DNA from 2 places in the Pseudoalteromonas sp. TP27 genome. Region 1 is predicted to be linked to the other one. Evidence: predicted binding sites of a transcription regulator. Region 1 holds the regulator's gene; the other holds the start of a gene.
What was found. The regulator FliA, encoded in region 1, starts transcription of late flagellar genes. The targets are predictions, from matches to a motif close to CTAAAGNTNNNNNNNNNNNNGCCGATA.
Positions count from the first base shown of each region.

Region 2: PX700_RS20405 (DUF5610 domain-containing protein) is a predicted target of FliA. The motif match lies at 1,185-1,211, and genes of this name have one in related genera.

Region 1 covers NZ_JARDAK010000005.1:162,905-176,914, forward strand. Annotated here, with positions in the region: gene fliR (flagellar biosynthetic protein FliR) at 1-726, shown strand, start outside; gene flhB (flagellar biosynthesis protein FlhB) at 736-1,866, shown strand; gene flhA (flagellar biosynthesis protein FlhA) at 1,940-4,051, shown strand; gene flhF (flagellar biosynthesis protein FlhF) at 4,073-5,554, shown strand; gene PX700_RS08505 (MinD/ParA family ATP-binding protein) at 5,547-6,407, shown strand; gene PX700_RS08510 (RNA polymerase sigma factor FliA) at 6,434-7,144, shown strand; gene cheY (chemotaxis response regulator CheY) at 7,185-7,568, shown strand; gene PX700_RS08520 (protein phosphatase CheZ) at 7,587-8,354, shown strand; gene PX700_RS08525 (chemotaxis protein CheA) at 8,370-10,550, shown strand; gene PX700_RS08530 (protein-glutamate methylesterase/protein-glutamine glutaminase) at 10,609-11,775, shown strand; gene PX700_RS08535 (flagellar motor protein) at 11,768-12,532, shown strand; gene PX700_RS08540 (flagellar motor protein MotB) at 12,534-13,493, shown strand; gene PX700_RS08545 (ParA family protein) at 13,506-14,010, shown strand, end outside.
Region 2 covers NZ_JARDAK010000030.1:1,512-18,763, forward strand. Annotated here, with positions in the region: gene PX700_RS20405 (DUF5610 domain-containing protein) at 16-1,155, opposite strand; gene trmA (tRNA (uridine(54)-C5)-methyltransferase TrmA) at 1,318-2,415, shown strand; gene PX700_RS20415 (2-thiouracil desulfurase family protein) at 2,426-2,878, opposite strand; gene PX700_RS20420 (thiol:disulfide interchange protein DsbA/DsbL) at 2,938-3,576, opposite strand; gene PX700_RS20425 (thiol:disulfide interchange protein DsbA/DsbL) at 3,593-4,216, opposite strand; gene PX700_RS20430 (serine/threonine protein kinase) at 4,251-5,225, opposite strand; gene ccoG (cytochrome c oxidase accessory protein CcoG) at 5,309-6,739, opposite strand; gene PX700_RS20440 (hypothetical protein) at 7,028-7,387, shown strand; gene PX700_RS20445 (hypothetical protein) at 7,387-7,593, shown strand; gene PX700_RS20450 (UPF0149 family protein) at 7,618-8,205, opposite strand; gene PX700_RS20455 (type II secretion system protein N) at 8,228-8,986, opposite strand; gene gspM (type II secretion system protein GspM) at 8,990-9,463, opposite strand; gene gspL (type II secretion system protein GspL) at 9,460-10,668, opposite strand; gene gspK (type II secretion system minor pseudopilin GspK) at 10,665-11,654, opposite strand; gene gspJ (type II secretion system minor pseudopilin GspJ) at 11,647-12,297, opposite strand; gene gspI (type II secretion system minor pseudopilin GspI) at 12,298-12,672, opposite strand; gene PX700_RS20485 (prepilin-type N-terminal cleavage/methylation domain-containing protein) at 12,672-13,259, opposite strand; gene gspG (type II secretion system major pseudopilin GspG) at 13,309-13,731, opposite strand; gene gspF (type II secretion system inner membrane protein GspF) at 13,812-15,047, opposite strand; gene gspE (type II secretion system ATPase GspE) at 15,050-16,615, opposite strand; gene gspD (type II secretion system secretin GspD) at 16,608-17,252, opposite strand, start outside.

The DNA of each region.
Region 1 (14,010 bases):
TTAGTACGGATAAGCTCAATGATTATGATTATGGCTGGCTTGGGCGCTAAAAATGTTCCAGCAAGAATAAAAATGGGCTTGTCGGTTGTTGTAACTTTTGTTGTTGTGCCTGTTTTACCACCTGCTACATTTACTAATTTGTTTTCGTTTGAGATGATTTTAGTGGTTATCCAACAAATACTAATTGGTACTGCCATTGGTTTTGCATCGCTACTTTTATTAAATACTTTCGTTTTAGCGGGACAAATATTAGCTATGCAAACCGGTTTAGGTTTTGCTTCTGTTATTGACCCCTCCAATGGAGCAAGCGTCCCAGCAGTTGGTCAGTTTTTCCTTATTTTAGCGACGTTGCTATTTTTTGTGTTCAATGGTCATTTGATGATGATTCAAATGGTAGTGCATAGTTTTGATGTATTACCCATTGATGGCAATTGGTGGGCTGTCGACCATTATTGGGATATAGTGACATGGGGCGGCTGGATGTTTACTACTGCACTAGTACTATCACTGGCCCCGCTTACGGCCATGCTCGTTATTAATATGTCGTTTGGTATTATGACGCGTGCAGCTCCTCAATTAAATATTTTCTCTATCGGTTTTCCATTTACCTTGGTAGCTGGGCTCATTATTATTTGGGCGACGCTAGGTAACTTTGTTACTCAGTTTGAGTTTCAATGGTTAAAAATGGTCGAGCTAATGTGTACTCTAGTTGGTTGTTCACCTTAGGAGAAAGGTATGTCTGAAGACTCAGGACAAGAAAAAACAGAAGAACCCACATCCAAAAAGCTTGATGAATCTAAAAAGAAAGGCCAAATTGCGCGTTCAAAAGAGCTTGGTACCATGTTTGTACTTATTTTTTCGGCCATATCGCTTTTAATGTATGGACCCGAAATTGGCAAAGGGTTGTACAACGTAATGGGCCGTACCCTTAGCTTAAATCGTAACGAAGCCTATGATACGACTAAAATGTTTGCTGTATGGGGAGAAGTTGCAGACGCTTTAATATTTCCTATGGCCATGTTCGTATTAATTATTGTTTTGGCTGCATTTATCGGTAATACCTTGCTAGGTGGTTTTAACTTTAGCTGGGAAGCCGCCGCCCCTAAAGCAAGTAAAATGTCGCCAATGAAAGGCTTTAAGCGCATGTTTGGCCCGCAAGCTGCTGTTGAGCTTATAAAGTCACTATTAAAGTTTGGCTTAGTTGCAAGTTTCGCTATATTTCTAATTAATACCTTTTTCGATGAAATACTGCACTTAAGTTTAGAAAGTGCACCGGGTAATATTATTCATGCATTAGAAATTTTAGCTTGGATGTTCTTAGGCCTTTCGTGCACTTTAATTATTATTGCGGCAATTGATGCTCCATTTCAAAGTTATAATCATAACAAACAACTTAAAATGACAATGCAAGAGGTTAAAGATGAGTATAAAAACTCTGAAGGTGATCCACAAATAAAAGCGCGTATTAGGCAAACACAACGGCAAATGTCGCAAAACCGCATGATGCAAGACGTCCCAGATGCAGATGTTATTGTTACCAATCCAACTCATTACTCAGTGGCATTAAAATACGATACAGAGCGCGCAGGAGCGCCTATTGTAATTGCGAAAGGTATTGATGAAATGGCGATGCAAATTCGTAAAGTAGCAATAGGGAATGAAGTACCTATTTTAGAATCCCCCATGTTGACCCGAGCACTTTACCATACCGCTGAAGTTGGCGAACAAATACCGGATCAGTTATTCACTGCTGTAGCGCAAGTCTTAGCCTATGTATTTCAGCTTAAGCGCTTTAATAAAGGGCGCGGAAAACGGCCAACGAAGCTTAATAACAAGCTACCCATCCCAGATGCCTATAAATATTAAAACCGTTAACATAGTAACTTGGAATAGTTATTGCTAATTCAATACAGTGTCAATTTTTTGAAATTGTAGAATTATGAGTTTTAAAGCAGTATTACAACAACTTAACAGAGATAAAAAAGACTATGCCAAAGGGGTAGGTACTCCTTTGCTGGTGCTTGCTGCCTTAGGAATGGTGATTTTACCGTTACCGCCATTTTTACTCGATATTCTTTTCTCGTTTAATATTGCCCTCGCATTAGTGGTTTTACTCGTGACTGTTTACACGATGAAGCCGGTTGAGTTTGGTATATTCCCCTCTGTATTACTAATCGCTACGATTATGCGCTTAGCGCTCAATGTTGCCAGTACTCGAGTTGTATTACTTGAAGGTCATAATGGTGGTGATTCTGCTGGTAAAGTAATTGAAGCGTTTGGCTCAGTTGTTATTGGTGGTAACTACGCTGTTGGTTTGGTTGTATTTTTAATTCTGATCATTATTAACTTTGTAGTAATTACTAAAGGTGCTGGGCGTATATCTGAGGTATCTGCACGTTTCACCCTTGATGCAATGCCGGGTAAACAAATGGCAATTGACGCCGATTTAAATGCTGGTTTTATAAGTGCTGAGCAAGCGCGTGACCGCCGCGAGGAAGTAACCCGAGAAGCCGACTTTTATGGCTCAATGGATGGTGCGAGTAAATTTGTTAAAGGCGATGCCATTGCAGGTATTGTTATATTGATCATCAATATTGTTGGTGGTTTGTTTGTAGGTATGATTCAGCATAATTTGAGCTTTGGTGATGCTATGGAAGTATATACATTACTTACCATTGGTGATGGCTTAGTTGCTCAGCTCCCTTCTTTATTGCTTTCAATTGGTACAGCGATTGTTGTAACACGCCAAAATGAATCGCTCAATATGGGGGATCAATTCAAGAAACAACTTGGTAACGAAAAATCGCTCTTTATTGCTTCAGGTATTTTGATCATCATGGGGTTAGTGCCTGGCATGCCGCATTTTGCTTTTTTAAGTTTAGGTGCGTTACTAGGCTATTTAGCTTACTACACACAGCAAAGTAAATTAAAAGCCGCCGCTGCAGAGGCTGAGGAAGCAGCTAATGGTGGAAGCGCTGCAACGGGTGTTGCAAATAAACAAGAACAAAAAGAACTTGGTTGGGATGACGTTCAACAGGTTGATGTAATTGGATTAGAGGTAGGTTACAGATTAATTCCTTTAGTTGACCAATCACAGGGTGGTGAGTTACTTAATCGTATTAAAGGTGTACGTAAAAAGCTTTCTCAAGAACTTGGCTTTTTGGTGCCACCTGTACATATTCGCGATAATTTAGAGCTTGACCCTAATGCATACAGAATAACACTAATGGGTGTTTCAACGGGTGAGAGCGAGCTTAAACATGGCGACGAGCTAGCTATTAACCCAGGGCAAGTATTTGGTCCAATTAAAGGCGTTGACACTAAAGACCCTGCTTTTGGTCTTGATGCAGTATGGATTAAGCCAGATCAAAAAGATGAAGCGCAATCACTCGGTTATACCGTTGTCGATTCTGCCACGGTAGTTGCAACCCATATTAGCCAGTTATTAACCAACAGTGCAGCGTTATTACTTGGCCATGAAGAAGTTCAAAACTTGCTTGATATGCTTGCTAAAAGCCATCCTCGTTTAGTGGAAGGACTAGTACCCGATGTATTGCCATTAACTGTAATTGTAAAAGTACTGCAAAATTTATTGAATGAAGGGGTGGCTATTCGCGACATGCGCTCAATTGTTCAAACCCTTGTTGAATATGGTCCGCGTAGCCAAGACCCTGATGTATTAACGGCTGCGGTGCGTATTTCCCTGCGTAGATTAATTGTTCAAGATGCAGTGGGTATGTCATCAGAAATCCCTGTCATAACCTTGGCGCCTGAGTTGGAACAGATGTTGCATCAGTCATTACAAAATGCAGGTGATGAAGGTGCCGGTATTGAGCCAGGACTTGCAGAGCGGCTTCAAGTGTCATTGACACAAGCGCATCAAAATCAAGAAATGGCCGGTGAACCTTCTATATTACTAACGTCAGGAATGTTACGCACTGTATTATCTCGTTTTGTTAAGTACACCATTCCAGGATTGAGAGTGATGTCTTATCAAGAGGTACCAGATGAAAGACAGATCAAGATTGTTAGCTCTGTAGGCCAACAATAAGATTTTAACAGGGGTTAAACCATGAAGATTAAACGTTTTTTTGCTAAAGATATGCGCACAGCACTTAAAGAAGTTAAAGATGAGTTAGGTGTTGATGCGGTTATTATGTCAAATAAGAAGCTGGCTAACGGTGTAGAAATTGTAGCGGCAGTTGATTATGACAAAGCAGCCCCTAAAGTAGCAGCGCAACCACAACGTACTGCTGAGCCTCGTGCTCAAGCGTCACAGCAAAGTATGCATAATTTTATAAAGCCAGAGCCTCAGCGTGCCAAACCTGAGCCTCAAGCAAAAGTGGCTGACAGCTTACAAGCATTATTAGAGCGTCAATCACCGCGTCCACGTTCTCCTGAACTAGCATCTATGTTTTCACAATCGGGTATTGATACTACTGATAACTATCAAGAACCTGCTGCGCAGCCGCGTACTAAAAATATGTTTGCACGTGATGATGAAGCTCAGGCACGTCCACAAACTCAAGCAGATAGCTTAGGCTTTGATGATTTAGACCGTGACTTTGATGATTTAGATAGCCCGGTAACTGCTCGCCCACAAAATAAAAATAATGAAAGCGAAGAAATGACAAATATGCGTGAAGAAATGAACGCAATTCGTCAATTATTAGAACATCAAGTATCGGGTTTAATGCAGCAAGACATGGCACGTCGCGACCCAACTCGTGCTTGTATGGTTGACCGTTTGGTCGGCATGGGTATTGATAAAGAAGTCGCGCAACAAATGGCATGTTTCGTACCTGATGACGTATCTCGTCAACAAGGTTGGAAAGCATTGCTAACAATGGTTGAAGATCAAATGCAAACAACCAATAACGAAATACTTCGCCAAGGTGGTGTATATGCGTTAGTGGGTCCAACAGGTGTGGGCAAAACCACGACAGTTGCTAAGCTTGCAGCGTTAGGTGCACAAAAGTATGGTGCTGATAAAGTGGCTCTAATAACCACGGATACGTACAGGATTGGTGCTTATGAGCAGCTTGCAACTTACGGCCGTATTATTGGTTGTGGTGTAAAACAAGTTAAAGATGCTAATGAACTAGCTGAAGTTTTATATCATCTGCGTAATAAACGACTAGTATTAATTGATACCGCAGGTATGAGTCAACGAGATTTGCGCTTAACCGAGCAGTTAAACACGTTAATGCGTAACCAACGTGTAGATATTCGCAACTACCTAGTACTTAGTGCCACAGCACAAATTAATGTACTACAAGAAACTGTACGCCACTTTAAAAAAGTACAGTTAAGTGGCTGTATTTTCACTAAGTTAGATGAGTCATTAAGTTTAGGTGAAATTATTAGTATTGCGATTCAAAATCGTCTTCCAATAGGGTATCTTACTAATGGTCAACGAGTACCAGAAGATATTCGTGTTGCAAATGCTGAGAAACTAGTGAAAAAGGCTGAACAATTGTATTTAAAAAGAATAAAAGCACAAGATTCAAGGCATCAATCAGTGGCGTCAAGTTCAGTAGGGATGTATGATTAACACAGTATTAGATCAAGCAAGCGGCCTGCGAAAAATGAGTCAGAACAATAACAATGGCGTAAAAGTTATTGCTGTTACCGGTGGTAAAGGCGGAGTAGGGAAAACAAATGTTTCTCTAAATACTGCTATAGCATTAGGGCAGCAAGGTAATAGAGTGTTAGTACTGGATGCCGACTTAGGTTTAGCAAACTGTGATGTTATGCTTGGTTTGCGTGTTGAGCGCAATTTATCACACGTTTTGTCTGGTGAATGCGAGCTTGACGAAATTTTAGTTGAAGGCCCAGCAGGTATTAAAATTGTACCTGCTACCTCAGGTTCGCAAAGTATGGTTGAACTATCGCCACCTGAGCATGCAGGGCTAATTCGTGCATTTAGCGAATTGAATACCGAATTTGATATTTTGATAGTAGATACAGCCGCTGGTATTTCAGACATGGTGCTGAGCTTTTCGCGCGCAGCACAAGATGTAATGGTTGTAGTGTGCGATGAACCAACATCAATCACAGATGCTTATGCACTTATTAAAGTATTAAGCCGTGAACATGGTGTTTATAAGTTCAAAATTGTTGCCAATATGGTCCGTAGTATGCGTGAAGGCACTGAATTGTTTGCAAAGCTATCTAAAGTAACCGATCGCTTTTTAGATGTGTCGATGGAACTAGTAGCAACGGTTCCTTATGACGAAAATATGCGCAAAGCAACGCGTCGTCAAAAAGTGATTGTAGAACTTTTTCCAAATTCGCCAGCCGCTCTTGCTTTTAAAGCGTTGGCAACCAAAGCAGTTAAATGGCCAATACCAAACCAACCATCTGGTCATTTAGAGTTTTTCATTGAGAAGCTAGTAAACGGCTAATTATGACAACATTGGTGAATAGAGCTATGGGATATCAATCAACACAAAATTTAAATGTGATTGTTGAGAAGCATGCATCACTTGTCAAAAAGGTGGCGTGTCATCTAATTGCTCGATTACCCCCTAGCGTTCAACTTGATGATTTAATTCAATCAGGAATGATAGGTTTAATAGAAGCTTCAAAAAACTTTGATGCAACAAAAGGCGCAAGCTTTGAAACTTTTGCTGGTATTCGTATTCGCGGAGCTATGCTTGATGAAATGCGCCGTGGTGATTGGGCTCCTCGTTCAGTACATCGCAAAAGCCGGCAAGTTGCAGAGGCAATTACTGAGCTTGAAAGTAGTCTCAATCGTGAACCAACGAATACAGAAGTTGCTGAAAAACTTGAAATTTCGCTTAATGAATACCATCATATTTTAAGTGATGTAAATTCTAGTAAAGTATTAGGTATTGAAGACCTTGGGATAGATGAGGATGTTATTACTCCCATTGACCAGGATTTTGCACTAGATAGACCTTTTAATAATGTAAAAAAAGATCGGTTTAATGCATCTTTACTAAGTGCAATTAAGTCACTACCGGAGCGTGATGCAATGGTGCTCTCTTTGTACTACAACGATGAAATGAATTTAAAAGAAATAGGACATATACTCGATGTAAGTGAATCGCGTGTAAGTCAGATACATGGTCAGGCGATGATTAAGCTCAAGGCTAAAATCAATGACTGGATAAATTAGTAGTAAGTAAACACAGGTTAAGACCTCACTGGAGGATGTTTTGGATAAAAACATGAAAATTCTTGTAGTTGATGATTTTTCAACAATGAGAAGAATTATAAAAAATTTGTTACGTGATTTAGGTTTCACTAACGTTCAAGAAGCTGATGATGGTTCTACAGCTTTGCCTATGCTACAAAATCAGGTATTCGATTTTGTGGTTACTGATTGGAATATGCCAGGAATGCAAGGCATTGATCTTCTAAGAGCAATTCGTGCGGATGATAAGTTAAAACACATTCCCGTATTGATGGTAACAGCAGAAGCTAAAAAAGAACAAATAATAGCAGCAGCGCAAGCTGGTGTTAATGGTTATATTGTTAAGCCATTTACGGCTGGAACATTAAAAACTAAATTAGAAAAAGTATTTGAACGTTTAGGCTAAATGATAAGGGAGAGGCTTATGCCAGCACCTGCTGCGCCTCAAATAACGTTAGAACAAGCTCGTCAACTCGTTGTTTTTTTAGAGAATAATGAACAAGATAAAGCCAATCAGTTAATTTTAGAGAGCGCTTCCAAAGAGCACTCCGAATTATTTGCTGAAGTTGGGAAATTGACTCGTCAATTGCATGACTCACTAAAAGGATTTGAGCTTGATACTCGTTTGGCTAATTTAACTACAGATGCCATTCCAGATGCTAAAAAGCGACTTAATTATGTTATAGAAATGACAGAAAATGCCGCTAATAAAACAATGGATGCAGTGGAAGCGAGCCTTCCTATAGCCCAACAATTAGCAGATGAAATATCCCATATCAAACCGACATGGGATCGTTTAATGAGCCGCGAAATTCAGTTGGGTGAGTTTAAATCGTTGTGCCATAGTATTGATAAATTTATGAATAACTCTCATCATAAAACGGATGAGCTTCAGAGCTTAATGACTAATGTATTAATGGCTCAAGACTATCAAGATTTAACGGGGCAAGTTATCCGTCGGGTTATTGATCTTGTTAGAGAAGTAGAAGAAAGCTTACTTCATCTTTTAACAGCATTTGCTGCTCAAGATGACAGCCCAGTAGAGATAACAGAGCAACAAAAAATAGAAGAACCAGTTGTTACACAAACTTTAGCAGGTCCAGAAGGCCCTATTATTGATAAAGAGTCGCGTAATGATGTTGTATCTGATCAAGATGAAGTCGATGATCTTTTATCAAGTTTGGGCTTCTAAGAGGAGAGTTACTGCATGTTTGAAGTCGATGAAGATATTTTACAAGACTTTCTCGTAGAGGCAGGAGAAATCCTAGAGCTTTTATCTGAACAGTTGGTTGAACTGGAAAATAATCCAGAAGATACAGAGTTACTAAACGCTATATTTAGAGGCTTTCACACTGTAAAAGGTGGGGCAGGCTTTTTAGCTATGACAGAACTTGTTGATGCTTGTCATGGTGCTGAAAACGTATTTGATTTATTACGTCAAGGCGTGCGGACGGTCAATTCAGAGTTAATGGATGTTATTTTACAAGCGCTCGACACCATTAATGAAATGTTCGCGACTATCCAAAATAGGGATAAGCCAGAACCTGCAGATCCTGAATTACTTCATACCCTTCACATTTTAGGTCTACCTCCAACAGAAGATGAGCTTAACGGTGTATCTTCGAACAATGAAGTTGAACAACCTCAAAACGAAGTAGTTGATACGCCCATAGTTGATGACGAAGATCCGTTTGCATTTGATGAACTATTTAGCGGAACGCCTTCGGTTAGCGATGCTGAAATTGATGAAATAACTGAAGACGAATTTGAAAACTTACTGGATGAACTACACGGTAAAGGACAAGGTCCTGTAATTGAGAAGCCAGTAGCAAGCAGTAATGACTTTAATGGTGACATTACGGATGATGAATTTGACAGCTTATTAGATGAGTTACATGGAGTCGGCAGTTTTGGTGATGTTGCTAGTAAAGCACCTATAGAACCAGCAAAACCAGACTCAAGCCCGGTTAATTCATCAGATGATGAAATTAGTGATGACGAGTTTGAAGCACTCCTTGATGAACTTCATGGTAAAGGCACTGCACCTAAATCAATAGAAAGCACGCCAGCTGTGAATCAGCCCAATATTCCTGCAACACCAGTTGCTAAAGCTAGTGAGCCTGTAAAAAAACCAGAGTCTGCGAAAGCACCTGTTTCTAAACCGGTAGAAAAGCCTGTTGTGAAAGCAGCACCCGCAGCGGCAAAAAAATCAGCGCCGCCAGCAGCAGAAACTACCGTTCGTGTAGATACAAAACGACTTGACCAAATTATGAATATGGTTGGTGAGTTAGTCCTTGTGCGAAACCGCTTGGTTAGTTTAGCGACTAACTCAGACAGTGAAGCGATGGGTAAAGCAATCTCTAACTTAGATGTAGTGACTGCGGATATTCAAGGCGCAGTTATGCAAACGCGAATGCAACCAATTAAGAAGGTATTTGGTCGTTTCCCTCGCGTGGTACGTGATTTAGCGCGCAGCTTAAACAAAGATATTGACTTAAAGCTTGTAGGTGAAGAAACTGATTTAGATAAAAATTTGGTGGAAGCACTTGCTGATCCACTTGTGCATTTAGTTCGAAATTCTGTTGACCATGGTATTGAAATGCCCGCTGTTCGTGAGGCCGCAGGTAAGCCTAGAACAGGTAATGTTACTCTATCAGCGTCCCAAGAAGGCGATCATATTTTGCTAACCATTAAAGATGATGGCGCTGGTATGGATGCTGAAAAGCTGAAAAAAATAGCAATTAGTAAAGGCGTGCTCGATCACGACCAAGCAAGTCGACTTTCTGACAGCGAAGCGTATAACTTGATTTTTGCACCCGGCTTTTCTACAAAAGAAGAGATATCTGATATTTCAGGTCGTGGTGTAGGAATGGACGTGGTGAAAACTAAAATCACCCAACTGAACGGTTCAGTAAGTATTCAATCTGAGTTAGGCGTAGGTACTATTTTAGAAATAAAAGTACCACTTACCTTGGCTATATTACCTACCTTAATGGTGATTGTTGGCGCACAAACATTTGCGTTACCACTTGCAGGGGTTAGTGAAATATTCAACTTAGATTTAACTAAGACAAATGTGGTTGATGGGCAATTAACAATTATTGTGCGCAAAAAGGCAATACCGTTATTTTACCTTGAGCACTGGTTAGTAAAAGGCTCAGATCGTTCGCAGCGAAAGTCAAAAGGCCACGTAGTTATTGTTCAAATTGGTACACAGCAAGTTGGTTTTGTTGTTGACTCATTAATTGGTCAAGAAGAAGTAGTTATTAAACCTCTCGATGCGTTATTACAAGGTACGCCAGGTATGGCAGGCGCTACAATTACTTCGGACGGTGGAATTGCACTAATTTTAGATGTTCCAAATATGTTAAAACATTACGCTGGCTAACAATAAAGTAGGTATATATAAAATATATACCTACGAATAAATTTAATAAGAGAACTAAATGGCCGTAAAAGTTTTAGTTGTTGATGATTCTAGCTTTTTTCGCCGTAGGGTAAGCGAAATTCTTGAGCAAGATAGCGACATACACGTTATAGGTTTTGCTGTGAATGGCAGAGAAGCTGTTGAAAAAGCAGCTCAGCTACGTCCAGATGTGATTACTATGGATGTCGAAATGCCTGTGCTTGATGGTATTAGCGCAGTTAAAGAGATAATGGCGAGTAATCCAACGCCTATCTTAATGTTTTCATCACTAACACGTGATGGCGCAACAGCAACGTTTGATGCACTAGATGCTGGAGCAATGGATTTTTTACCGAAAAAATTTGAAGACATCGCTCGAAATAATGAAGACGCTATAAAGCTTTTGCAAAATAAAGTAAAAGATATAGGGCGAAGACGTTTACCACGAACATTTAGAGTTCCAACACCGCCTAAGTCAGTAATTCCAACTAAACTAACAACAAGTTCACTTTCGCAAAGAACAAGCACATTAACGCCTTCCATAAAACAGCCTGATAGAAGCTTTCAAAGAGCAGCCCCTACAACATCATCAGGTTCAAATATCAGCTCAATGCGAGCAAGTGGTAAACAATATCAGCTTGTTGCTATTGGTACTTCTACAGGTGGGCCTGTTGCGCTGCAAACTATACTGACTCAATTACCAGCTAATTTTCCTCACCCGATTTTACTTATTCAGCATATGCCAGCTGCATTTACACCTGCATTCGCAGCGCGCTTAAATGGTTTGTGCCAAATAAAAGTTAAAGAAGCACAACAAGGTGACCGCTTACAACCTGGAACTGCTTATTTAGCGCCAGGTGGACAGCAGATGATGGTAGAAGGGCGTGGAGCAAATAGAACTCTGCGCGTATTTGAAGATCATAGCGAGAGAATAAGCTATAAGCCGAGTGTAGATGTAACTTTTGCCAGTGCAGCAAAAACGTATCAAGGCGATGTGCTTGCTATTGTTTTAACAGGTATGGGCGCTGATGGACGCGATGGTGCAAGAATGTTAAAACAAATGGGTGCAACTATTTGGGCACAAGATGAGAAAAGCTGTGTTGTTTATGGAATGCCTCAAGCCATTGCTAATGCGGGGCTTTCGAGTGAAAGTTTAGCATTGAGTGATGTTGCGGCACGGATAAAGAGAGAGGTGGGTTGTGGATAAGCTCTCAATATTCGGGCTATTTGTGGCATTGGGTGCAATAGGACTAGGTTACTCTTTAGAAGGTGGCGTTGTTTCTGCTTTATTTAATGGTCCTGCGCTTATTATTGTATTAGGCGGCACGCTTGGTGCTGTGATGTTGCAAACATCAGCAAGTACCTTTAAAAAAATGCTAAATATGAGTTCGTGGGCTTTTGTTGCGCCACAATACGATATTGAAGACGCAATAGAGCAAGTTAAACGATGGTCTCATAAAGCGCGTCAAGAAGGTTATTTAGCGCTTGAAAATGAAGCGCTGGCTCACCCAGATGCGTATGCTGCAAAAGGTTTAAGCTTACTTGTAGATGGCTGCTCAGAGCAAAAACTGCGTGACACACTTGAGATTGATTTACTGCTAGAACGTGATCGTTTACTTGAAGCTGCGCGTGTTTATGAAGCAATGGGAGGCTACAGTCCTACCATTGGAATTTTAGGTGCCGTGCTTGGTTTAATACAGGCAATGTCGTTTATTACCGACCCGCAAATGCTTGGTGCAGGCGTTGCAGCGGCATTTATTGCGACCATTTATGGTGTTGGCTTAGCTAATTTATTGTTTTTACCTATGGCAAATAAGTTAAAGCAGCGTGTAGAGCAAAAAATGCTTTACCATGAAATGTTTGCTGAAGGGATTATCGCAATAAGCGTTGGCGAAAGCCCAGTAAATATAGAATTAAAGCTTGAAGCCTACCGCGTAGAGCGTCCTAATTTAGTGAACGAATAAGATGTTACGCCGACGACTTCGTCATTCTGATCCTAAAAGCCAACATACAGAGCGTTGGCTTGTATCGTATGCCGATTACATGACCATTATGTTTGCCTTTTTTGTAGTGCTGTATGCAATAGCGATTAACAAAGAAGAGCAATTTCAAATACTCTCAGACTCCCTCGAACATGTTTTTGATAAATCAGCCCGCCAGCACTCTGGTCAAGGTGAAGGCGTCAATGGTAATGGGATATTGACCGATAGAGTGACACCTGAACAAGAAGTTCTTTACGGCGAAAGTATTTTAAAAGAAGAACAAGGCCCAGAACTACTCGACGGTCAAAGTGATACAAGTAACATACAGCAAAAATATCTAGGAAAGCCTCTCGACAGCTTACTAACTAAATTACAGTCAGCGCTTATTGATGAAATTCGCGATGGAGAAGCTAGTTTAGAGCTAAACCAAGATTGGCTGATTATAGAACTAAGCTCAGGCATGCTATTTTCAAGTGGTAGCTCAGTGGCACACTCTAGGGCAAAACAAGTCGTCAAAATTGTTAAAGATATTATTGATCCAGTAGATAACTATGTAAGAGTTCGTGGCTATACTGATGATGAAAGTATTCGTAATGAAATATTTCGCTCAAATTGGGAACTCTCTGTAGCTAGAGCTACGTCTATTTTAGTAGAACTTGAAGCATTAGGTATTAATTCTGCCAGAATGGCGATAGAAGGTTATGGCCAATACTCACCTTTTGCAAGTAACGAATCAGAGCAAGGGCGAGCAGAGAATCGTAAAGTTGTTATTGCACTTTCTAAGTATGGGCTACCGCCAAAAAAAGATGTTGGAAGTGATGAGCAATCTGATGAGTCATTAGTGGCTAAGCCTGAAATTGAACTACCTTCAGATGACGATACAATAAAAATAATTCGTTTGCCCCATGGTGGTATTCGCATAACAACGCGCAATGAACAGTAATTAGGATGTAATGTGAAGATTTGGACTGTCGCTAATCAAAAGGGGGGAGTTGGTAAAACAACGACCGCAGTGAGCCTTGCTGGTATTTTGGCCTTGCAAGGTAAGCGTGTGCTGCTTATAGATACAGATCCTCATGCATCACTCACTTATTACTTTGGCATTGACTCAGAAGATTTAGAAGTCAGTGTGTACGATATTTTTGCACGCGGTACAAGCATGCAAAGTGAAGAAATACTTCAAGCTTTATGCCCATCAACACTTGAAAATCTAGATATTTTACCCGCAACGATGGCGATAGCCACGCTTGATAGAAGTATGGGTAATAAAACAGGCATGGGGTTAATACTAAAAAAAGCGCTTGCAAAAATAAGCGAACATTATGATTATGCAATTTTAGATTGCCCCCCGGTTCTAGGAGTGTTGATGGTGAATGCGCTTGCAGCAAGCGAGCGGATTTTAGTGCCAGTGCAAACTGAATTTTTAGCACTTAAAGGCCTTGATAGAATGATGCGTACTA
Region 2 (17,252 bases), on a different contig from region 1:
ATAAAAGAAAGTAGTTTAACTTTCCGTGGTTTCTAAATTAGCAAGATCGTCGGCTGCCGAATTTAACTGATTAAGGTTTTCGAACATAGACTTTGTGTAATCTACTAACTTATCTATTTGTTCCTGATCTTGATTTAGCCACTGTAGAATTCCAGCTAGTTGATTTTGTAATCCAAGTTCGCCTGCTTTTTCAAAAGCATTTTTAAGGTCGTCATTAAAAGGGGCTAAACCCTCTGCGACTTGTTTTTCTGGTGCTGGTTTATATTCTTCATAGCTTTTAACTGTTGCTATTGTTTTTGTTTGGCGTAAATCCATAGAAAAAGCCACCAGCTGATCACTCTCTAAACTCAGCTCTTGTGCTTGTTCAAATGCTTTATCTAGATCACCACCAAAAAATGTTTTACTTAAATCTTGTAAATCTTCCATCATCGCATTAATAGCTTCTTGCTCTTGCTCATTTAAGTCACCATTTACCGACATCGAAAATGATACCTGTCGAGATTGCGATGATGAGCTTGCGAACGACTCGCCATTACTATTTTGCTGATAGCCGCTTGCCGATTGAGATTCGAATGCATCTGCAAAGCTAATACTTACCTCGTCACCTTCTGCGGTGGTAAACTTATACTCTGCATTGCTAGTCATACTGACATATTGAGCCTGGCTTATATTTACGCTGGCAGGTTGTGGGTTAAATAACGACTCTTCAAACTTATCGAGCCCATTGTAAATGCCCCCTTTAGATTTATTAATCCCCTCTTCCATGTCATCATTAAATACACCTGTTCCTTTAAGTTCATCAACAGCGTCGTCAATCCCTATTTGGACTCCTTTGCGTGCGTCGCCTAACATATCTTTGAGCTTTTCGTCATCAGCGCCGTTAGCTTTTGCTTTGTTAACAGCACTACTTACAAAATCGAGTACGTTTTTTACTATTTCATCAAAATCAAAGAGTGGTTTATCTGCTTTTTTTTCTGCTATGGGCAATCCAAGTTGCTCAGCCATTTTATCGCCAAGCACCTTTGCGGCCAACTCTCGGCCTCGTTGTTGATAGCTATCTTGAGGAGACGTAATTGTAGGTTGCTGTATATCAGCTTTATTATTGAATTTATTGATGTTGTTGTTTGGCATAAAGCCATAATTACCTATTTTCATGATTCGTCTCCTAAGCGTGCGTAGTTTATTATCGGCTATAACAACAAAAACTAAAGTACAATGTTCAATAAAACAGCATAAATGCTAGCCAAAACTAGACAAATACGCAGCGCTCCCTACAATAGCGCCGATAAACAGATCTTAGAGAAGGTAGTAGCGTTAATGGCAGTTATTAAAATAGATACCACACAGTACCAAACGCAGTTAAGTGAAAAAGAGCAGCGTATTAGTGCGCAGTTTCAACGTTTTGGTGTGGAGCAACTAGAAGTATTTAGCTCAGAGCCAACTAACTACCGCCAACGTGCTGAATTTAGAGTATGGCACGACGGTGACGATCTGTTTCACATTATGTTTGATCAACAAACAAAAGAAAAAATCCGTGTTGATACATTTGACCCTGCAGCGCCTCTAGTAGGTGAAATAATGCAGGTGATGATTGAAAGCCTCAAGCCTTGCGAGATATTACGTCGTAAGTTATTTCAAATTGATTACCTATCAACGCTAAGCGGTGAAATTTTAGTAAGCTTGCTTTATCACAAACCACTTGATGAAGAGTGGCTAAGTGAAATTAAAGCGCTTAAAGAAAAGCTAAGCAGTAAATACAAGATTGACTTTATAGGCCGTGCTCGCAAACAAAAAGAAGTGCTGGGTGATGACTTTGTAACTGAGCATTTAACTGTTAATGGCCAAGAGCTTATTTACCAACAAGTAGAAAATAGCTTTACTCAGCCTAATGCAAAAGTAAATATTAATATGCTTGAGTGGACACAAGACTTATGTAAGCCACTTAAGAATGATTTATTAGAGCTTTACTGTGGTAACGGTAACTTTTCAATTGCGTTAGCGGGTTCTTTTAATAAAGTGTTAGCAACTGAAATATCAAAGTCATCTGTTCACTCAGCTCAATACAACATTGCTAAAAACAACGTAGAGAACCTAGATATTATTCGTATGTCGAGTGAAGAGTTTACTCAAGCAATGAATGGTGAGCGTACTTTTTCTCGTTTAGACGGTATTGACCTTAAAAGCTATGACTGCCAAACCATATTGGTTGATCCGCCGCGCGCTGGCATGGATGAATTAACGTGTGACTTAGTGGCTAACTACGAAAGCATAATTTATATATCGTGTAACCCTGAAACCCTAGAGCGCGACCTTGATCACTTAACACGGACACATAACGTTAAGCGCTTTGCTATATTTGATCAGTTCCCTTATACACATCACATTGAGTCGGGTGTTTTCTTACAGCGTAAATAACCAGCCAAAATTAAAGTGCCAGTACTTTTATAAGTGCTGGTATTTGCTCTTCACTAAATACTTGAATTCCATTCTTTATTAATAATGCTGTAGTTAAGCCTAGTCCTTCGATTTTTACTCCGCGATGCTTTCCATCATATATTGTATTTCGTCCGCAAGAAGGGCTCGATTCTTTAAGGAGAGCAAAACGAACTTGATTCTTTTTACAAAGTTCTAGCGCTATATTAGCTCCAGTTTGAAACTGCTCTGTTACATCTTCTCCTAAATTAGTAATTACACTCCCCTGTATTATTTCAGCTGGAGCTCTAGGAGTAGGAAGCCCACCAGCAACCTCAGGACAAAATATAATTAATCTATTTTGCTTTTGCCACAAATTAAGCTGTGGATGTAAAATTGCGTGTCCTCTACCATCGTAGCGAACAGAATGCCCTAGCAAGCAACTCGATACTAATATTTTTTCCATAGCTACATCCTTATAAAGCAAAAAAGCTCCCTGAGGAGCTTTTTTAGTTTTAGCTAAACTTACTTGTTAGCTAAGTAATTAATCAGTTTGCTAATATCTTCAGGTTCAGTAATACCCGACTCACGACCTAGGTTTAATTTATACTTACCATTTACAATAAATGTAGGTACGCCACGTAGTGCGCCTTTTTCTTTAAAGTAGTCTTGATCGCGTTTCATTTTAGAGCTCAGCGTACGTACCGAGAAGCTTTTGAAAAGTTTATCAAACTTATCCCCATCAACGCCCTGTGCTACAAATATATCTTTTACATCTGCAAGCTCATTAAATTTAGCGCGTTTGGTATGAATGTGGTTAAAGATTGCAGAAATAATCTGATCTTTTTGTGGAAGTACTTCTGCAGTAGCAAGTGCTTGGCTCATCATCTGTTGGTTTTCTGGGTCACGTACACCTACGAAATCAACATGGCTCTTTTTAAATTTAACGTTTTTATCAAGCTTAGGCTTAAACTCACCAATTACTGCTTCCATGTTGTTACATGCTGGGCAGTAAAATGAGAAAAACTCTTTAATTTCTGGCTTTTTAGTTGCGCGCTCAGAAACCACATCGTAATGCACACCTTCTTCATACGTTGCTGCAAAGCTTGTTGCCGCCATAGGAAGTAGTACTGCAAGCAAACCTGCTTTAACTAATTTAATCATTATTATGCTCCGAAATTTATAGTGCTAATAAAAACGCTACTAACTCATCAAGTTCTTTTTGATTTTTGATGGTGTTGAGGTTTATTTTATATTTGTCGTTAACAATAAAAGTAGGAACGCCCGTTAAGGCACCTAATTTTGAATACTTGTTTTGATTATCTTGTAATGCTTGCTCAGCAGCAATTACTGGCATGCTTGCCATGTCTTGATCGAACGTCGCGCTATCAATACCATTTACTTCAAGTAGTTTTTTAACGTCTTTCATTTCAGTTAAAGGTGCACGTTGAACATGGATACTTTTAAAAATTTGATCGCTAATACTCTGCGCCTGACCATGCTGTTTAGCAATTAAATAAGCAAAGCTTAAGTTACTTTGAGCTTGCGGCGACACACCACCTAAAAAGTTAACGTGGTTTTTAATAAACTTAGCGCCTTCTGGCAGAGCTTGTTCAATTGCTTTTGCTACTGGTTCAAACTTAAAACAATGTGGGCAATAATATGAGAAAAACTCAGTTACTTGCGGTGATGCACTTTTTTCTACATCAATAACAGTGTATTGATTATCAACTTCAAACTGTGCAGCAAGTGCTGCAAATGGTAAACATAAAAGTAATAAACTCAGTTTTAATTTTTTAAGCATTGGTATCTCGTTGTACTTGTCTTTAAATAAAATATTACGGCAATAACTTTAACGGTGCTTCTTGCAATGCTGCAAGTTGCTCCTTCAGTGCTAAAATTTGTTGCTCCCAGTATTTGTCATCAGCAAACCATGTAAAATTCCGCACAAAGGCAGGATCGCTCCATCGTTTAGCTACCCATCCCATATAATGAATAATACGCATTGCTCGCAGCGGTTCAATTAATTTGAGTTGAGAGTGATCAAAATCACAAAACTCTTCATACGCATTCACAAGGGTGTCTAACTGTAACAGTTGCGTAGCTCTATCGCCACTGAGCATCATCCATAAATCTTGGATTGCAGGACCTTGGCGGCTGTCATCTAAATCAACAAACATGAGCGCATCACCTGCCCACAAAATATTACCAACGTGGCAGTCACCATGTAAGCGAATACTTTGCACATCTTTATACTGTTTTTGCGCCTGCTCTATCACTAAATCTAAAATAGTATAAAAAGCAGTATTTATTCCCATCGGCACTAAGTTACTTTTTTGTAGATGAACTTTGGCTGTATGCAAATACTCATCGCAGGTAACTGTTGGTCTGTAAGTAAAAGGTTTTGTTTTAGCGACTTGGTGCATACGGCCAATTAAACGCCCCATTACATCAAGCTGGTCTAAATTATCAACCTCAAATAAACGCCCGCCTACACTTGGAAACAACACAAACAAATAACCTTCGTGTTCAAACAAGCTTTGTCCATTATATAAAATAGGGGCTACAACAGGCACTTCTGCTTCTGCTAGTTCAAATGCAAAATCATGTTCTTCTTGAATTTGCTCCCTACTCCAACGCTCTGGTCGATAAAACTTCACTACGTAACGCAGACCATCATCGGCTTTAAATTGGTACACTCTGTTTTCATAGCTATTGAGCGCCAATAAACCTGACTCGGCGTACACACCTACGCTTTCTATTGCATCGAGTATTAGGTCGGGTGTTAAATCAATAAAACTAAATTTACTCATACTCTTCTTATATAAAATAAAAGCGGGTTATATACCCGCTTTTGTTAATTGCTATACCAGCCTAACATAAAGGCAGACTGTTATTACCGCGCTTTAAAAAAGTTACTTGGCTGCGATATTGTTTCATCTGGCTCACTAACCGGCGAAAGCACAAAGTTAAACTCTGTCATTGGCGCTTTTAAATCATAAGGGTCCATTACAAGTGACAATGGCACGTTATGAGATTGCCCTGCTTGCACTGTAAATGATTGCTTCCCTATGTATTTAAAGTTATCTAACCCTTGCACTTTAATATTGAAGGTTTGCTCGTACTGCGCTTTATTAATTACCTTTAACGTATACGTGTTCTCTACCAAACCATCAAAATCGACACGATATAATTGGTTTCGATCACGAATAATATCAAAGTCCATTGTTTTACGCAGTGCTATATTAGCGACAAGTGCACCCGTAAGCACAACAAGTATGACCGTGTAACCGATGATTTTAGCTCGTAGTGGATTCGTTTTATTTTCTGGCGTTTCGAGATTTCGTTCAGTCGTATATGAAATAAGCCCACGCGGGTATTCCATTTTGTCCATTACGCCATCACAAGCATCAATACATGCACCACAGTTAATACACTCAGCTTGTAGCCCGTTTCTAATATCAATACCGGTTGGGCACACTTGAACACACAGGTTGCAGTCGATACAGTCGCCCAGTTCTAAATCTTCATGGTCTACTTTACGTGAGCGTGGACCACGGCTTTCACCACGGCTTTCATCGTACGTTACTGTGTATGTGTCTTTATCAAACATAGCTGATTGAAAACGTGAGTAAGGGCAAATGTGTAAACACATAATTTCTCGCATCCAACCTGCGTTGCCATAGGTACATGCTGCAAAGAATATAATGCTTACCAGAGCATAACCACCTACATTAAAAGTGACAAAATCAGGAAGTAATTCTCTTATAGGCGTAAAGTAACCCACAAAAGAAATAGCGGTATATAACGAAAACAATACCCAACTAGTATGCTTTGCTGTTTTACGCCAAAGCTTATCAAAGTTCATAGGGCGCTGATCGAGCTTTTTACGCTGATTAGCCGTGCCTTCAAACTTTTCTTCGAACCAAATAAAAATAAAGGTCCATACAGTTTGCGGGCAGGTATAGCCACACCACACCCGCCCATAAAAGGTGGTCACTAAAAATAGTGCAAATGCTGCCAGCATAAAGATAAACGCTAATATGGTGAAATCTTGAGGCCATAGCGTTAAACCAAAAATATTGTATTTTTGACCAATTAGATCAAACAGCACAGCTTGCTGGCCGTTAAAATTAATCCAAGGTAGTAACATAAACGCAAGTAGGCCTAAAAAGCCAATGCGCTGCCTAAGTAATTGATGCAGGCCTTTTACAGCACGCACATAAATACGATTTCGGGGGTTGAACCTATCATCTTGACGGCTTAAATCCGGTTTTTGGATTTTCACCTCTACAGGGATATTCTTTACTTTAATTTGCTTGTCCATCGAAGTTCCTCAACGCCGCTTGGAAATAAAAACCCAGCAATACTCAAGTACTCTATACTTAAAGTTAGCAAATTACTTGCTAGGCATATTTACTTTACTAAATTGCCATCTCGAATACTTTCAGATATTTCAGAAATATCTGACTGCTGTTAACCATTATAACAATGTTGGTTAAAATTACTGGCATAGATTGCTAATAATTTATTCATCCCAGTTACTTGCTTTTAAAATGCAGTTTATTACACTGCATGGTAATTCAACCCTACTTAGATCAAGGTTAACGTATCCATGAAAAAATTTATTATTTTGGTAGTTGTGATCCTGGCCTTTTTTACAATCGATCATCCGCTTATAAAAGAACCTCGAGAAAAGTTATTAGGTGAAGGCATTGGTTTTTTAAGTGATGCAAGTAAGGTCAATAGAAGCCCAGCTGCCAATATGGCTAAAAATAGAATAAGCTCGCAGTTAAAGCTTTCTGAATCTGAGGGTGAGTACGTAGAAAAAACATTTACAACTGATGACTCTGTTCAGTTATTTCACCTACGCTATTGTCGTGAGCGTGACTTAAACCTTTATTTTTATGACGACCGTTTAAATACGGTATGTAAAATAGTGACTGACGCACTAGAGCAAAAGCGAGCTAAGTAATGGATTTTTCGAATTTAAATAAAAAAGCAAGCGACTCATTTCATAAGCAGCGCAATATGCTCAAGCAATTAGCGCAAGGAAAAACGTTAAAGTGTGAGAAGTGTAATGGGGTTTTAACACTTGATTTAGCCACCAGCGAGCCTGGTAAAGGTATGGTAAAGTGCAAGCAAGGCTGTACTGATATTGTATTAGAACTAAGCGCTTAGATTATCTAAGCGCTTAAGCTAAAACTATTCGTCCCAGCTGTCATCAGTTATTAAACCACTGTTAATGGCAACAACTTCTATAAGCTCCGCAAAGCCTAGTGCAAAGTCACCCATCGATTCATATTGATACTGGCATAAGGCTTCTTTAGTCATACTATTTTGCTGAGCAATCTGAGTAATTGCTTGCTGATCAAGAGCAAAAAAGCTCAGTGTACTTAATGCACTCTCTAATGCTTCTTTAAATTCAGCATCTAACTCAGATGCATTTAAAAGTGGCTCTGCATATGCTTTAGTAGCCACTAAAAAGCCTTCGCTCCATGGTTTACAAAACTCAATAGTAAACTCAACGGGTAGTTTGTATCCTGTTTCAAATACTTGCTCACTAATTTTATGGTATAGCGCCATAAACAAAAAAAGCATTTCTTCATCTAAATCATTGGCTGTGCTTGGTAATATTTGCTCAAGCCACTCGTGCACATCTAATGGGGTGGGCGAACAAATAACGCCAAATAAATAGCCTTGGCTTTGCTCAAGGGTCATTGCTTTAGATTGGGTATTTAAAAATGTGCTGAGCTGCTTTGCTTGCAGCTCAGTAAATTGGGGTATTTGCATTAAAACTCTTTATATTCAAACATTAAAAGTTGAGCGGATAACGACCTTGGCTATCTGGTCGGCCTAAAAATTTAACCGCATCATGTACATCTTTAGGTAAGCTCGCATCTGGTTTTACATACCCTGCCACACTAAAGTCGAAATTAGCTTTAAGTGTAGCATCTGCTTCAAGGCCAAGCGTATTATCTGGGTCAATTAATATTGCCACGTCGCCCGACTTACAGCTTAACTTGCCAGCCAGAGGACCAATATTAAACCACCCATTTAAGCCTTGTACGTCAATATTAGGGCTCGCTATTTCACCTTTTAATGAATCACAATAAGGTGCGCCTGAGCTGTATTCATTAAGCTCTAAAATTACGCGCCCCTTTGCGGTTACAGGTAGGGGTAGTTGTACGCGTTGCATTGCACGCTCTACTGTTGAACGTACTAAGGCGTCAGTTACTTTAACTTTTTTATTAAAAAGCCCATAGCTTACATCTGCGTATCCCGAAATATCAGTGCGCTCTCGTGCATTACCAAACTTTATATTCGCATTTAAATTGCCTGTAAACAATTTCCACCCGGCAATATCCCAGCGCACATTATTTAACTGCTCGCCATCAAAGCGAACTTGCATCATTTGACCTTGCCAAACAGTACCTACAGTTTGGCCAACTTCTAGCTGCTTTGGTAAGTATGGCTTTGCTACATCAAGCGCAATACTTGCTGGTAATTTAATAATACAAAACACAATAAAACTAATTAAAAAGACAGCCGATAACGTTATTATTTTTTTCATTAATTAATTCTCTAATACTAAACGGCTTACACGCACATAGCCTGATTTATCATCGCGGCTTAAATCTAAGTTTTCGATTTTTAAACCATGCTGATTTACTAGCTCATCTAGCCACTCTATTAATTGATTGAACTCTACAGAGTCGAGCGTTAAACGAAGTGAACCCGTACTAGGCTGCATTTTACTAATATTTATTTGATAGCGACCACGTGTAGAATTAACAACTTGGCTTAAGTTTGTATTACTCGCCACACTCGTGTTGCCTGCGGCTTTTAGTTTTACAATACTTTCGTCAACCCAAGCTAATAGCTCTTGTTGTTTTATTTGAGATTGCTGTGCTTTTTCTATCGCATTATTTAATGGTCTAAATATCCCCATTACTAAAATAAAAATAATAAACACACCACCAGCAACCATTACCAATTGTTGTTCTTGCTCTTTAAGCGAACGCCATTGTTGCATTAACTGCTTTTTCATACTGCACCTCGCAGTTTAATTTCGCCAACGACATAATCACCGTCGTTATTTAAAGAACCTTGCTCAACCGTTAAACCTTGTTTTTCAAGTATAATTTTTACTTTACCAAAGGTTTGGAAGTCTTTAGCGCGCGCACGAATACGTAACTCATTGCGACGCTTGTCATAACGAAGAGTTTCAGGTGTAAATTCGCTCACTTGCGAAAACACATCAACTAAATTAGTCGTTAAGTCTAAAAAGCCCGACTCACTTGAGCCTTGTATTTTATCTAACGCGCCTTTAATTTGGCTTTTAATCAGATTAGGGCGAACTTTAGTTCCCGGAAATGCTTTTTGATATCTGTCGACTACTTGAGCTTTAGCTACTTCTACTTGTGTATTAAGTTGGTTTAACTCAATCGCTTTTATTGTAATAGTAGCGGCCAATGCAACACTTGCTATAATTGCGGCGCCTTTCCAGTAACCCCACCATAAAGCGCTTTGTTTTTTAAGCTGATACATACCTTGGCGTAGGTTGAACTTAACGCTATCTAGCTGCTTTGCAAATAATGCTAAAGGAAGGTCGTACTCACTCGTTTGCGCTTGTAAGTTAACGCTCTCAGGAAACTGATTAGCAGGGCTAAAATGTTTAATATCAGGATTACCCATTGCTGTTAAGTAACCATTTAACCAACTAAATTCAACCGCACCAATATGCCATTCTCCTTGTTTAAATAACCATTGGTTATTGAGCTCAATAGCAGTTACTGCGCCCTCCTCTGCTATTGGTAGCAACAAAGCATCGGGTAATATTCTGTATACTGATAAATTATGCTCAGTAAATAATGCGAGCCATTGTTCAAACCATTCACGGTCAGTCATAGCTACACGTATTGCATGTTGCTCTCCAAGCATTGTCGGCTGCGCTACTGCTATAAACAGTTCATCTACGTCACATGCTATATCTTCTTCGAGCATGTATGGCAGTGCTTGCTCGAGCTTGCGATTCCATTTTGTTGGCAAAGCAACCGTTTTTAATTGCACTTGATCACTGGGTAATAACACGACCACTTCTCGGGTAAGTGCTTTTTCGCTTAACTCACTTAAATGCTCTGCATTTGGTAACTCGCCACTGGCTATTATTTCTTGTTCTTGTGGTGAGTAAATTAACCAATTAAGCAATTCTTGCTCGGTTTGACCCGTGCGGATCAACAGTATTTCTGTCACTGTACGCCTCCAAATTTTCGCGCCAGTATCGTTACGTCGCCGTCTTTAGCGTGCAGTAATGTGGTCATCGAAAAACGCAGGTCGACAAAATTTGCCTGCGTTTGTAATTTAAAATATTCGCTTTTAATACTAAATAAACTTTTTACTGCGTCAGTATTAGTGCCGCCTTGCTGCTTAACCTGTTCAAAAAATTCATCAATGGTGTCAAAGCCAGTTTGCGGCCTGGCACCTATCACCGCTTCTGCACCAGATAAGCTCAAACTTTCTATTAAGGCACTGAGTATAAGTGCTTGCTCTGGTACTAATGTATTTACATTTATAGATAAAAGCGTACTGCCGGGTATTACACATACATATGGCAGTACTTTTTCCATCACTAATGGGTTAAAGCCCTTAACTAAACGTAGCTCCGATGTTGATGCAAATAAACTATTGGCTGTCATGTACGGAAAATCTCGTGATAAATACTCGCCTTCCTCTGCACCTGAGCGATACGTTATGCTGTCCTCGTCAAGCCAATCGAATACACTATCTGCCATTGTCTCTTCTGATTCATCAGCAGGTAAGTCATCAATATTTTCAAGTAATGCAAATAGTGCTTTATGCGCAGGGTTTGTTTTACTCGCGCTGTTTGTATCTGGCGCTATGGCTAAAGCATTTAAATTTAAACATGCTTGTAAGTCAGTAATTTTGCCACTCAATGTACCATTATCAACAGGATATGAAGCATCACCTTGGGTTGCCCATATTTGGTCGAGCGTTGTCTTATCTGCATCATCTTTTTTACTTTGTATAAGCCCTTTAATAGCAAGTTCTTCTGCACCGTAGGCATACCACTTAGCTTGTTGATGGCCTTGTAAATTAGTACTTTTTTGCACTTGCACCATTAAATTAGCGCTCATCTCTACCGCCAAAATAGCAGCCAACGCCACAATAAATAAAACAATAACAAGTGCTGCGCCGCGCGATGATTGTTGCTTAACCATTATTCACACTCGTATCTTGTGTTGTGCTTGGTGGAGCAACAACTTTGCCCTGCCCTGGTACTAAAAATACTCGACGAATCGGTTCTGCTTTTATTTGTTGTAACGTAACAGCAACTGCTTTAGGAAGCGCTTTAATTTCCCATTGTTCTTGCCATTCGTTTTTATCATCTAAAAACTCAAACTTAAGTTCTTCAATATTCTCCAGTACGCGCTGCACGCGTGGTTCCATATTATCAAGCTGATCAACATATACTCTGTAAACACGTTCAAGGTTATCGTCTATCACTCTATAACCAACAGCTTGTAGCTCAGAGCGTGGTAATAAGTTTATTGGATTTATCCAACCATCTCGTACAAACGCGATACCATCGTATTGGCTTTCTAAAACGTAACGACCCGCGAGTAAGTATTGTTCTTGAACATCGCCAGACTCATTACGAACAGCTCGTTTGGTCATTTGGCTAAAATCTTGATCCATTAACCTAAAGGTAGTTTGCAACCCGTTTAACTCAGCTATTTTTTCGTCCGAAGCATCTTTAGCTCTTGTTGTCGTCTCGAGTATTTGATGAGTAGCAATAATAACAAAAGCTAAAATACCCAGTGCAACCATAACTTCAAGTAATGTAAACCCGCGCTGCTTCACTTACTTTTTGCCTTTATTTAAATACGTTGATAATTCATATGCCGAATGCTCATACTTTTCATCCGTAAAAACATTTATGGTTAACTTAACAAAGCTTTTGTCAGCAGTGGCTGTTACTTCTTGCTGCCAAAACCATTCAACACCGCCCATTACTTCACTGCCTTTAAGGTTATTTTTACCTTGCCACTGCTCACCTTTAGTACGTTGTTCAATAATAACGTTTTCGGCGACCCACGACGCATAGGTTTGCTCTTCAATAGTGGTTAAGTGATGTATATGCTCGCTTGTTGCTTGCATTGCCGCTATACCCGCCATGGCGCAAATACTTAATGCGACAAGCACTTCTAATAAGGTAAACCCTTTAGTGCGCTTCATTATTCTGGCTCTCGGCGAAAGTTAATGGGGGCTGTAAATTCACCTTCAATGTAATACACAGGCTCGCTTTGATCTTTTAACTCCAATATAAGTTGAAACGCACTCACCTCACCTGATGACAAAATAAGTACTTGTGGGATTTTCAGTTTTTTAAGCTCAAGTAAGCTGTCTTCATCGCCACCACTCATAAGCTCACGCCAGTTAGATTGCTCTAAGAGGTTATCCTGCGCCCACGCTAAATCTTCTAAATTAAGAGTGAGCTTTAATCTTTCATCTAACTCGATTGGTTTGAAAAGATCTTCACGGTCAAAGGTAATCCACTTTTCACTATCGAAAACTAAATACTCTAGCGTGTTGTCTTCAACTAATAAGCCCAATTCAACTTGGTTTAAAATAGCAAATTCCGATGCCATATTAATGGTGGTATGCATCCTGAGTGCTTGGGTATCTAACTCATCCTCAGCACCGCCTTCTAAGCTGTATACCACCATTTTGGTGGCAAAAGCGATGATCACTAATACCACTAAAATTTCTATTAAACTAAAGCCGCTGCTTTTTGCATAGCGCTGCTTAAGGCTTGCTTTCATAGCAAGCCTCTAGCATTAACATGTTCATACAAAGCAGTGTACTTAAGCATTATTGTTTTTCTTCGTCCCAGTTACCGATATCATCATCAGTACTTACTTCACCATCTGGGCCCATAGAAAAAATATCAAACTTGCCAATTTCACCTGGGCTGATTAGTTGATATCGATTGCCCCATGGATCCTCTGGTAGTTCATTAATAAAACCACCATCAGGGAAACGCTTTGGAACCGGTTCAATACTTGTTTGAGTAACAAGCGCTTCAAGACCTTGCTCTGTGCTTGGGTAACTCTTATTTTTAAGCTTGTATAAGCTCATTGCATCTTCTAACTGCTGAATATCTAGATGCGCTTTATCAATAGCAGCCTCTTCTTGCTGACCCATAATATTAGGTGCCACAATTGACATAATCATCCCGATGATAACCAGTACCACCATCACTTCTAGTAAAGAAAAACCTGATTGTTTATTCACGTAATTACCTCATTATTCTAAAAACACTAAGTAAAAATGGTTTAGGTAAAACCATTAATATATTTAAAAATTATTTTAACTTAAAGTCCAACAGCTTTATTCATCGCCATTATTGGCTGTAATATTGCCATTACTATAAATAATACAATAACCGCCATTGAGGCGATCATCGCAGGCTCTAGTAGTTTAAGCGATACATTAACCATGCTCTCAAATTCGCGATCTTGGTTATTTGCAGCACGCTCTAGCATTTGCTCTAGTTCACCTGATTTTTCACCACTTGCTATCATATGCAGCATCATTGGTGGAAACAACTTAGTTTGCTGAAGCGCAGCTCTTAAGCTTGCCCCCTCACTCACTCTATCGGATGCATCAGCAACCGCTTTTTTAATTTTTTCGTTAATGAGTACGTCGCCCGATATACGCATTCCTTCAAGTAATGGTACAGAGCTTGATGATAAAATACTTAAAGTACGCGCAAAACGTGCGGTGTTGATACCACGAGCTACTTTACCTATGCCCGGCATATGCAGCACTCGGTCATCCCACCAAAAACGTATTTTTGGCTGTTTAAGTGCATGCTTAATACCAATAGCGATGGCTGTGATGGCTATTAAACTAATAAACCAGTAATTTTGTACAAAATGGCTGCCAGCCATTACCCATTCGGTTGTCCAAGGAAGTACTTGTTTAGTTTTTTCAAATGTTTTTAATATTTTTGGTACTACAGTACCCAGTAAGACCGACACAATACCAATTGCAAACACCACTAAAATAATAGGATAAACCATTGCTTGCGTTATTTGGCTACGCATATGTTGGCGCTGCTCTGTGTAGTCGGCCAAGCGATTAAGTACTTGGTCAAGGTGACCGGACTTTTCGCCTGCGGCAACCATTGCACGATATAAATCGTCAAATACATGAGGAAACTCACTAAGGCCATCAGCAAGTGTGTAACCTTCAACTACTTTTGAGCGTACCGACATAAGCATTCGCTTTAAACGCGGCTTTTCGCATTGCTCAGCAACCGCCATAACGGCTCCTTCAACAGGAAGTGCCGATTGAATAAGTGTCGCTAATTGCCTTGTAATTAGTGCTAAATCTGAGGTTGAAATTGTTGGCTTAAAAAAGCTACCTAGCAAAGGTGCTTTTTCGCCTTTAACGTGTTTATCACTTTGCGCCGCAGGGATAACTTCAAGCGGCGTTAGTTTTTGGTCACGTAAAGTTTGGCGAATTTGTTTAGCTGTATCAGCCTCTAAAATGCCTTTTTTTTCTTTACCTCGGCCATCTAGGGCACGATATTCAAAGGCCGCCATAGTTAGCCTTCCTCACGGGTAACACGCAATACTTCTTCAAGTGTTGTTTTACCGGCAAGTACGCGGCTACACCCATCTTGGCGAATACTTGGGCTGCGCTTACGAATGTATTTTTCTACGCTTTGCTCACCTTTACCGTTGTGAATCATTTCTCGTATTGTTTCATCAACTACAAGTAACTCGTGAATACCCGTACGACCACGGTAACCATTAAAGTTACACTCTTCACACCCTACTGCTCGGTAGATTGTAGGTTGGCTTTCAAAAGGAGTGCCTAACAGCTGGCATTCATGCTCATCAGCTGTGTGACCTTCTTTACAGGTATTACATAATGTACGAACTAAACGCTGCGATAACACACCGAGTAACGACGATGAAAGCAAGAAAGGTTCAACACCCATATCTTCCATACGTGTAATGGCACCCGATGCAGTATTAGTATGCAGAGTAGACATAACAAGGTGACCGGTAAGTGACGCTTGAACACCAATTTGCGCAGTTTCAAGGTCGCGTATTTCACCCACCATTACTACATCAGGATCTTGACGTAATATTGCACGTAAACCGCGTGCAAATGTCATATCAACTTTTGCATTAACTTGTGTTTGGCCTATGCCTGGAATTTCATACTCAATAGGATCTTCAACGGTAAGAATGTTACGATCGCGTGAGTTAATTTGGCTCATACCTGCATACAAAGTGGTACTTTTACCAGAACCTGTTGGCCCTGTTACCAAAATAATGCCGTGAGGTTTACTAATTAGATCTGAAAACAATGCACGATTTTCTGCGGTCATACCTAAATCTTCAAGGTTTAAACGCGCGTTGTTTTTATCAAGTAAACGCAGTACCACACGCTCACCAAAGCTCGATGGCATTGTAGATACACGCACATCAACTGCTCGTCCGGCAATACGTAAACTAATACGACCATCTTGTGGAATGCGTTTTTCGGCTATATCAAGCTTAGCCATTACTTTAATACGAGACACAAGTAACGATGCAAGTTTACGATTAGGCTTAAGTACTTCTTTAAGCACGCCATCGACCCTAAAGCGAATAACAAGTTCTTGCTCGAAGGTTTCGATATGAATATCAGAAGCCCCTTCTTTAATAGCTTCGCTAAGCATGGCATTAATAAGCTTGATGATTGGAGCGTCATCGTCACCAGCTAGTAAATCTTCAGTTTGTGGGAGTTCATCAGCAAGTGAGAATAAATCGACCTCGTTACCAATGTCTTCCATCATTTGCTGTGTTTCAGAGCTATCACGCTGGTATGACGCTTCAAGCAATAGCTCAAATTTATCATCACCTAACTGCTCAAGTGTAAAACCATGGCCAGCGATACGACGTACTTCTAATAGCACTTCTGCATTTAGCTCACCACGGTAGTAAACTATGCGGTTATCTTTGTTTTTACCAAGTAGCACGCCAGCGCGCCTTGCATACGAAAACGGTAACCGTTTTGCTGGTAACTCAACTAACACATCACTGGTTAGTAGCTCATCCTGATTATGCGTTTGAGGATGAACCACATCTTGGTTTATCTCTTGAATCGCATTAGTCATCTTCACGCTCTTTTGCATTTTGTTTACGTAAAGAATCTTCATATGTAGGAGGAAGTACTAATTCGTCATTCCACTCAGGTAAAATAGGCGTATCAGTCATTGGCATTAATTCAATACCATCTTCTTTTTGCTTAAACTGCTCACCACGAATAAAGTTATATTTGTTGAAGCTTAACTTATTCATGCTTACACCATCACGAATAATGGTTGGGCGAATAAACACAATAAGATTACGCTTACGGCGCGTTGTATTTGTTGATCTAAACAAGTGACCTAAAATAGGGATATCGCCTAATAACGGCACCTTAGAAACACTTTCTTGTACGTCTTCATCAATTAAGCCGCCAAGTACAACCATACCGCCATCATCGGCCATTACCGTTGTTTTAATTGAACGTTTATTTACTGAAATATCAACCGCAGTGGCACCACTTACGCTCGATACTTCTTGCTCAATTGTAAGCTGTACTGCAGAGCCATCATTAATCTGTGGTGTAACAACTAGTTTAATACCAACTTCTTGACGCTCAACTGTTTGGAATGGGTTAGCATTGTTACTACCCGTTTGTGAGCCTGTAATAATAGGCACTTCTTGACCTACTAAAATAGATGCTTCTTCGTTATCCATTGTAGTAAT